One region of the Kitasatospora sp. NPDC048540 genome, then DNA from elsewhere that is predicted to be linked to it. Evidence: riboswitches for the same ligand, from Rfam matches in the RefSeq annotation. Region 1 holds a riboswitch; the other holds the start of a gene.

The links. Region 1 has a riboswitch for glycine ahead of gcvP (aminomethyl-transferring glycine dehydrogenase). Riboswitches for the same ligand answer to the same signal wherever they lie in the genome.
Region 2: another riboswitch for glycine. It lies ahead of gcvT (glycine cleavage system aminomethyltransferase GcvT); the one in region 1 lies ahead of gcvP (aminomethyl-transferring glycine dehydrogenase).

What each region holds. Positions count from the first base shown of each region.
Region 1 covers NZ_JBEZIR010000151.1:1,730-5,122, forward strand. The annotation lists gene gcvP (aminomethyl-transferring glycine dehydrogenase) at 1-1,819, opposite strand, end outside; glycine riboswitch at 2,059-2,164, opposite strand; partial or broken gene AB0D08_RS35765 (PRC-barrel domain-containing protein) at 2,352-2,672, shown strand; gene AB0D08_RS35770 (YsnF/AvaK domain-containing protein) at 2,733-3,393, shown strand, end outside.
Region 2 covers NZ_JBEZIR010000061.1:105-3,497, forward strand. The annotation lists partial or broken gene AB0D08_RS23015 (serine hydroxymethyltransferase) at 1-68, opposite strand, end outside; gene gcvH (glycine cleavage system protein GcvH) at 156-536, opposite strand; gene gcvT (glycine cleavage system aminomethyltransferase GcvT) at 614-1,732, opposite strand; glycine riboswitch at 1,909-2,014, opposite strand; gene AB0D08_RS23030 (enhanced serine sensitivity protein SseB C-terminal domain-containing protein) at 2,172-2,966, shown strand; gene AB0D08_RS23035 (enhanced serine sensitivity protein SseB C-terminal domain-containing protein) at 3,208-3,393, shown strand, end outside.

The DNA of each region.
Region 1 (3,393 bases):
ACGGGATCAGGCAGACGTCGCGCTGGGTGTCGCCGTTGGCCAGGTGGTAGGCGCGGACGGCGAGCAGGCCGGCCAGCTCGCCCTGGGAGCCGGCGTTGGGCTGGATGGAGACGGCGTCGTAGCCGGTCACCTCGACCAGCTGCTGCTCCAGGCCGTGGATCAGGCTGAGGAAGCCCTGGACCTGCTCGGCGGGGGCGAAGGGGTGCAGCTGGCCGAACTCGGGCCAGGTCACCGGCTCCATCTCGGTGGTCGCGTTGAGCTTCATGGTGCAGGAGCCCAGCGGGATCATGCCGCGGTCCAGCGCGTAGTCGCGGTCCGACAGGCGGCGCAGGTAGCGCAGCATGGCGGTCTCGGACCGGTGGCTGTGGAAGACCGGGTGGGTGAGGTACTCGTCCTCGCGCAGCAGGGCCGCGGGCAGCGTGTCGGCGGCCTCGGCGACCGCGGTGTCCTTCAGGCCGAAGGACGCCCAGACGGCGGCCAGGTGCTCGCGGGTGGTGGTCTCGTCGCAGGAGATCGAGACAGTGTCGGCGTCGGCCTGGTACAGGTTGACACCGGCCTCGGCCGCGGCGGCGACCACCTCGGCGGCGCGGCCGGGGACGCGGGCGGTGACGGTGTCGAAGAACGCGCCGTGGACGAGCTCCACGCCGCCGGCCGTCAGGCCCTCGGCGAGGGCGGCGGCGTAGCGGTGGGTGCGGCGGGCGATGTCGGCCAGGCCGTCGGGGCCGTGGTAGACCGCGTACATGGAGGCCATCACGGCGAGCAGCACCTGGGCGGTGCAGATGTTGCTGGTGGCCTTCTCGCGGCGGATGTGCTGCTCGCGGGTCTGCAGGGCGAGGCGGTAGGCGCGGTTGCCGTCGTTGTCGACCGAGACGCCGACCAGGCGGCCGGGCAGGTTGCGGGCGTACTGGGCGCGCACGGCCAGGTAGCCGGCGTGCGGGCCGCCGAAGCCCATCGGAACGCCGAAGCGCTGCGAGGTGCCGCAGGCGATGTCGGCGCCGAGCTCGCCCGGCGACTTCAGCAGGGTGAGCGCCAGCAGGTCGGCGGCGACCGCGACGACCGCGCCGAGGCCGTGCGCCTGCTCGATCAGCGGCGCGAGGTCGCGGACCGCGCCGGAGGCGCCGGGGTACTGGAGCAGCACGCCGAAGACGCCGCGCTCGGCGATCTCGGCCGGGATGCCGTCGGAGAGGTCGGCGACGACCACCTCGACGCCGGTCGGCACGGCGCGGGTCTCGATCACCGCGACGGTCTGCGGCAGGGTGTCGGCGTCGATCAGGAAGACACCGCCCTTGACCTTGGTGACCCGGCGGGCCAGCGCCATCGCCTCGGCGGCGGCGGTGGCCTCGTCGAGCAGCGAGGAGCCGGAGGTGTCCAGGCCGGTCAGGTCGGAGACCAGGGTCTGGAAGTTGAGCAGCGCCTCCAGGCGGCCCTGGGAGATCTCCGGCTGGTACGGGGTGTAGGCGGTGTACCAGGCCGGGTTCTCCAGCACGTTGCGCAGGATCACCGGCGGGGTGAAGGTGCCGTAGTAGCCGAGGCCGATCATCGAGGTGAGGACCTGGTTGCGGTCGGCCAGCTCGCGCAGTTCGGCGAGCACCTGGGCCTCGCTGCGGCCGGCCGGCAGGCCGAGCGCGGTGAGGCTCTTGATGGTGTCGGGCACGGCGGCGTCGGACAGCTCGTCCAGGGAGGCGTAGCCGACGTGGGCCAGCATCTTCTCCTGGGCGGCCGCGTCGGGGCCGATGTGGCGGGTCTCGAAGGGGCTGGCCAGCTCGAGTTCGGCGAGGGTGGCGTCGCTGCGGCGACCGTGGGTCGGCTGGGCGTTCATGGGGGTCGAGGCCTCCTGGTCGATGACCGGCTGGGGTGCGGGCGCCGACCGGCCTGCACCGCCGCTGGGCGGCGGGGACCTTGAGCGCACGAACCCGACAGGCCTCCCCCTCTGTCATCGGGACCTGAGAGCTTCGCCCGCACGGGCGGCCCGGAGGGCCACCCGTCGGCTTGCACCGTCGGTGAGGGTGGTGCCGTCGGCTCCCGCGCCGGCGGTCCTGCCCTGCTTTCCAGAGTGACCTGTCCCACACGGTACGGGTGCCTGAGAGATTCCGGGGAGGAGTTGCTCCTTCGGCGCCCTGGCCGCCCGCTGCGGCGGGCCCAGGGACTCTCCCGAGCGGGCTCGGCGGTCGCCGCCCAGGGTACCAGCGAGATTCCCGCGGATCACGGGCCAGGGGCGGCCGGTCCGCGCCGCCGTTCCCCGGACGGCGGCGCCCGGGTCGCCTACGTCCGATTGATGGCTTTTCGTGTGAAGTGGCGGGCGGCCAGCTCCTCCGACCGCCCCCTCGACGGCCTAGTCAGGAGCAGGCGGACTGGAGGACAGCGTGCAGACCGATATCGATCCGCGCGACCTGATCGGACACAAGGCGGTCGACCGGAACGGTGACAAGATCGGTACGGTCGACGAGGTGTATCTCGACGACGCGACCGGGGAGCCCGAGTGGGCTGCGGTGCGGACCGGGATCTTCGGCCGGGACGCGTTCGTCCCGCTGACCACCAGCGAGTTCGCCGGCGACGAGTTGCGGGTCCCGTACGACAAGTCGCTGATCAAGGAGTCCCCGGACTTCGGTGTGGGCCAGCACCTCTCGCCCGCCCAGGAGTTGCAGCTCTACCGCTACTACGGGCTGGACGCCGGCGGCGGCACCCCGCCGCCGCCCGCCGCGACCAACGGTTCGGCCGCGGCCGCCGCCGCGGTGGCGGCCGACCGCAGCAAGGACCGGGACTTCGGCAAGGTCTCCTCCTCGCCGCAGACGATGACCGCGCCCGAGCCGAGTGCGACCAACGCGGCGCCGTTCGCCCCGCACGCCGCCGCCCCGGTGGCGGCACCGGCCCCCGCCCCGGCCGCGGCGCCGCAGGCGGCGCCCGCCGAGGACCCCCCGACCATGCAGCTCGGCTCCCCGCTGGCCGCCCACCAGGCGACCACCCAGCACGGCGCGCCGCAGTCCGCCGCCCCGCAGCCGTCCAACCACCACGACGCCCAGGGCGACACCAGGATGCCGGGCGCGGCGCAGCAGCCCTCGGGCCCGGCGTCCAGCGCACCGAGCGGGCCGGTGGAGATCACCTGCCGCGAGGAGCGGCTGGACATCACCACCGAGTGGCACGTGCTGGGGACCGCGCGGCTGCGCAAGTACGTGACCAGCGAGCCGGTGGAGCGCAAGGTGCCGGTGGTCCGGGAGCGGGTCCGGGTCGAGCGGGTGCCGGTGACCGAGGCGGAGCGCGCGTCGCTGACCGAGCAGGAGATCGTCGAGGGCATGGAGGAGGTGACCCTGCGCGAGGAGCGGGCGGTGGTGCGCAAGTACCTGGCCCCGATCGAGCGGGTCCGCCTGGTGGTGGAGCGGTACACCGAGGAGGAGG
Region 2 (3,393 bases), on a different contig from region 1:
AGCTCGGCGTCGACCGCGGCGGCGATCTCCGGGTCGAGCGCGTGCAGGGACTGGTTGAGAACCGTCATGAGTGGGTCTTCCCGTGGGGCTGGGCGGTTACCTGAGGGGAAGGGGCCGTCCGCCGCGCTGCGGCCGGCCCCCTTTCACGCGGTGGGTCAGGCGCCGCTGGTGAACGCGGTGTAGGCCTCGGCGTCCAGCAGCTCGTCGGTCGCCTCGACCTTGAGCTTGAACAGCCAGGCACCCTCGAAGGGCTCGCCGTTGACCAGGGCCGGGTCGTCGATGACGGCCTGGTTGATCTCGACGATCTCGCCGGTGGCCGGCGAGTACAGGTCGCTGACCGACTTGGTGGACTCGAGCTCACCACAGGTCTCGCCGGCGGTGACGGTGTCGCCGACCTCCGGGAGCTGGACGTACACGATGTCGCCGAGCGCGTCGGCCGCGTGCTTGGTGATGCCGACGGTCGAGACGCCGTCAGCGTCGGCCGCGGTCAGCCACTCGTGCTCCTTGGTGTACTGCAGGTGCGTGGGGTTGCTCATGACGTCATTCTCCAGGATCGCAAGAGGGTAGGGCGAAGCCGTCCGCCGACCGGACCGGCCTGTCGGATTGGTGCGGGTCAGCGGGCGCGCTTGTAGAACGGCAGCGCGACGACCTCGACCGGCTCGTGCTTGCCGCGGACGTCGACCGCGACGGCGGTGCCCGGGGCGGCGTGCGCGGCGTCCACGTACGCGATGGCGATCGGCTTGCCCAGGGTGGGGGAGGGGGCGCCGGAGGTGATCCGACCGATCGGGGCGCCCTCGGCGGAGACCACCGCGTACTCGGCGCGCGGCACCCGCTTGCCCTCGGAGACCAGGCCCACCAGCACCTGCGGCGGGGCGGTCTCGGCCGCGGCGGCGGCCCGCTCCAGCGCCTCGCGGCCGACGAAGCGGCCGTCGTTGGTGGTCTTGTCGAAGCGCACCACCCGGCCGAGGCCGGCGTCGAACGGGGTGAGGTCGGTGGACAGCTCGTGCCCGTACAGCGGCATGCCCGCCTCCAGCCGGAGGGTGTCGCGGCAGGACAGGCCGCAGGCCGCCAGGCCCTTGTCGGCGCCGGCCTTGCTGAGCTCCTGCCACAGGTGCTCGGCGTCGGAGGGGGCGCAGAAGATCTCGAAGCCGTCCTCGCCGGTGTAACCGGTGCGGGCCAGCCACACCTCGCGGCCGGCGACGGTGGCGGGCAGCAGCGCGTAGTACTTCAGCCCCGGCAGGTCGGCGTCGGTCAGCGAGGCCAGGATGCCGTTGGCCTCCGGGCCCTGGACGGCGAGCAGCGCGTAGGCGTCGCGGTCGTCGCGGACCTCGGCGTCGAAGCCGGCCGCCCGCTCGGTCAGCGCGTCCAGCACCACCTGGGCGTTGGAGGCGTTGGCGACCACCATGTACTCGGCCTCGCCGGTGCGGTAGACGATCAGGTCGTCGAGGATGCCGCCGTCCTCGCGGCAGATCATGGTGTAGCGGGCGCGCAGCACGCCGAGCGCGGAGATGAAGCCGACCAGCGCGTGGTCCAGCAGTTCGCCCGCCTGCGGGCCGCTGACGGTGATCTCGCCCATGTGGGAGAGGTCGAAGAGGCCGGCCCTGGTGCGGACCGCGAGGTGCTCCTCGCGCTCGGAGCCGTAGCGCAGCGGCATGTCCCAGCCGGCGAAGTCGGTCATGGTGGCACCGAGCGAGCGGTGCAGCGCGTCGAGCGCGGTGTGGCGGAGGGACATGGCGGCGGGACTCCTTGGCTGGACACTCACGGAGCGCGCCCGCACCTGGATGCGGGCATGCGGGGGTGGAGTCTCCCCGTCTGTCGTCACAACCTGAGAGCTTCACCGCACACAAGAATGGCGGCTTGCACCGTGGGTGGGCGCACGGCGCGGCCGTGTCCACTTTCCAGATGTGCCTCGCCCGCGCGGTATGGGTGGCCTGAGAGATTCCGGGGAGGACTTGCTCCTTCGGCGCCGGCCCGTGCCGTGTAGTGGCACTCCGGACTCTCCCGCGCGGGTTCGAGCGGCCAGTATGAAGTTCGATCGGGGTCATCATGGCATGCCCGCGGGGCCCTGCGGGAGGGGGGCCGGGCGATACGCTCTGCGGGACGGTTCTTCGGCCCGCGCACGGCGCGCGGCGCGCGGGCTCGCCCGGTCAGGGCGGAAGGGGCAGAGACGGATGGGGTACCCGGCGGGCGAGGCACGGCCTTGGACGGAGCCGGGCGCGGCTCCCGAGGGCGGGAGCTGGCCGGTCAACGAGCTGGAACAGGTCCTCACCGCGGCCCTGGGCGACCCGGGCGCCACGCCCCGGGTGATCGAGGTGCTGGCCCGCAGCCAGGTGTGGATCCCGCTGCCGGCCGGCGCCGACCAGCAGGGCCAGTCGCTGGACCTGCCCACCATCGAACTGGCCGGCGCGCCGTACGTGCCGGTCTTCTCCTCCCAGGAGGAGTTCCTGCGCCAGGCGCCCGGGATGGCCTTCGCGATCGCGCCGATGTGGGAGTTCGCCCGCGGCCTGCCGCTGGGCATCGGCATCGCGGTCAACCCCGAGGCGCCGGTCGGCATCCCGGTGCCGCCGGAGGGCGTGGGCGAGCTGCGGCGCGGCCCGCAGGGCGATCGGCCGACGGACGGCGGTGTGCCCGAGGGGGCGAGGGTCGCCCTCAAGGAGCCCGAGCCGCACCAGGAGCCGTACGCCTTCCTGGCCGCCGCCGGATCCGAACTCGCGATGCTGCCCGAGGTGTTGACGGCCCGTCGGGCGCTGGCCAAGGTGGAGGGTGAGGCCACCCTGCTCTACCTGGGCATCCAGCTCGACCCCGCGCTGCCCGCCGACCCGGCCCGGGTGGGCGAGGCGCTCGGCCGGGCGCTCGGAACCGCCGCCCCGGCCTGGGGCGTCCACCTGGTGCTGCTGGACCTGGCCGCCGACCCGGTGGTCGACTGGCTCGTCACCCAGGTGCGGCCGTTCTACGTCCGCGCCTGAACGGGCGGGACGGGACCGGGCCCCGCGGGCGGCCCGCCCCGGCGGTGACCGTCCAGTAGGGGGACGGCGGTATGACGGCTGTCGGCCTTGCCCCATAGGGTTGCTGCCGACAGTCCGCGCGGCGGGGCCGCGGAGGCGACGGGACGGGCGAGAGCGAGGTGGGCGCGTGAGCGCGGGAGCGGCAGGCGGCGGCGCGCCGGGCCAGTGGGGCCAGGCGCGCCCCGGTGGTGACCCGGGGGCGATCGAGCGTGCCCTGGCCCAGGTCGCGCCCGAGCGGTACGAGGCCTACGAAGCGCTGCTGCGCGCGCTGGCCGAGGGCCAGGTCTGGATGCTGCTGTGGCACGGACAGCCCGGCAGCCCCGACGCCCAGTACGGGAACATGGACATCGGCGGTCTCGGCTACGCGCCTGCCGTCACCTCGCCGGGG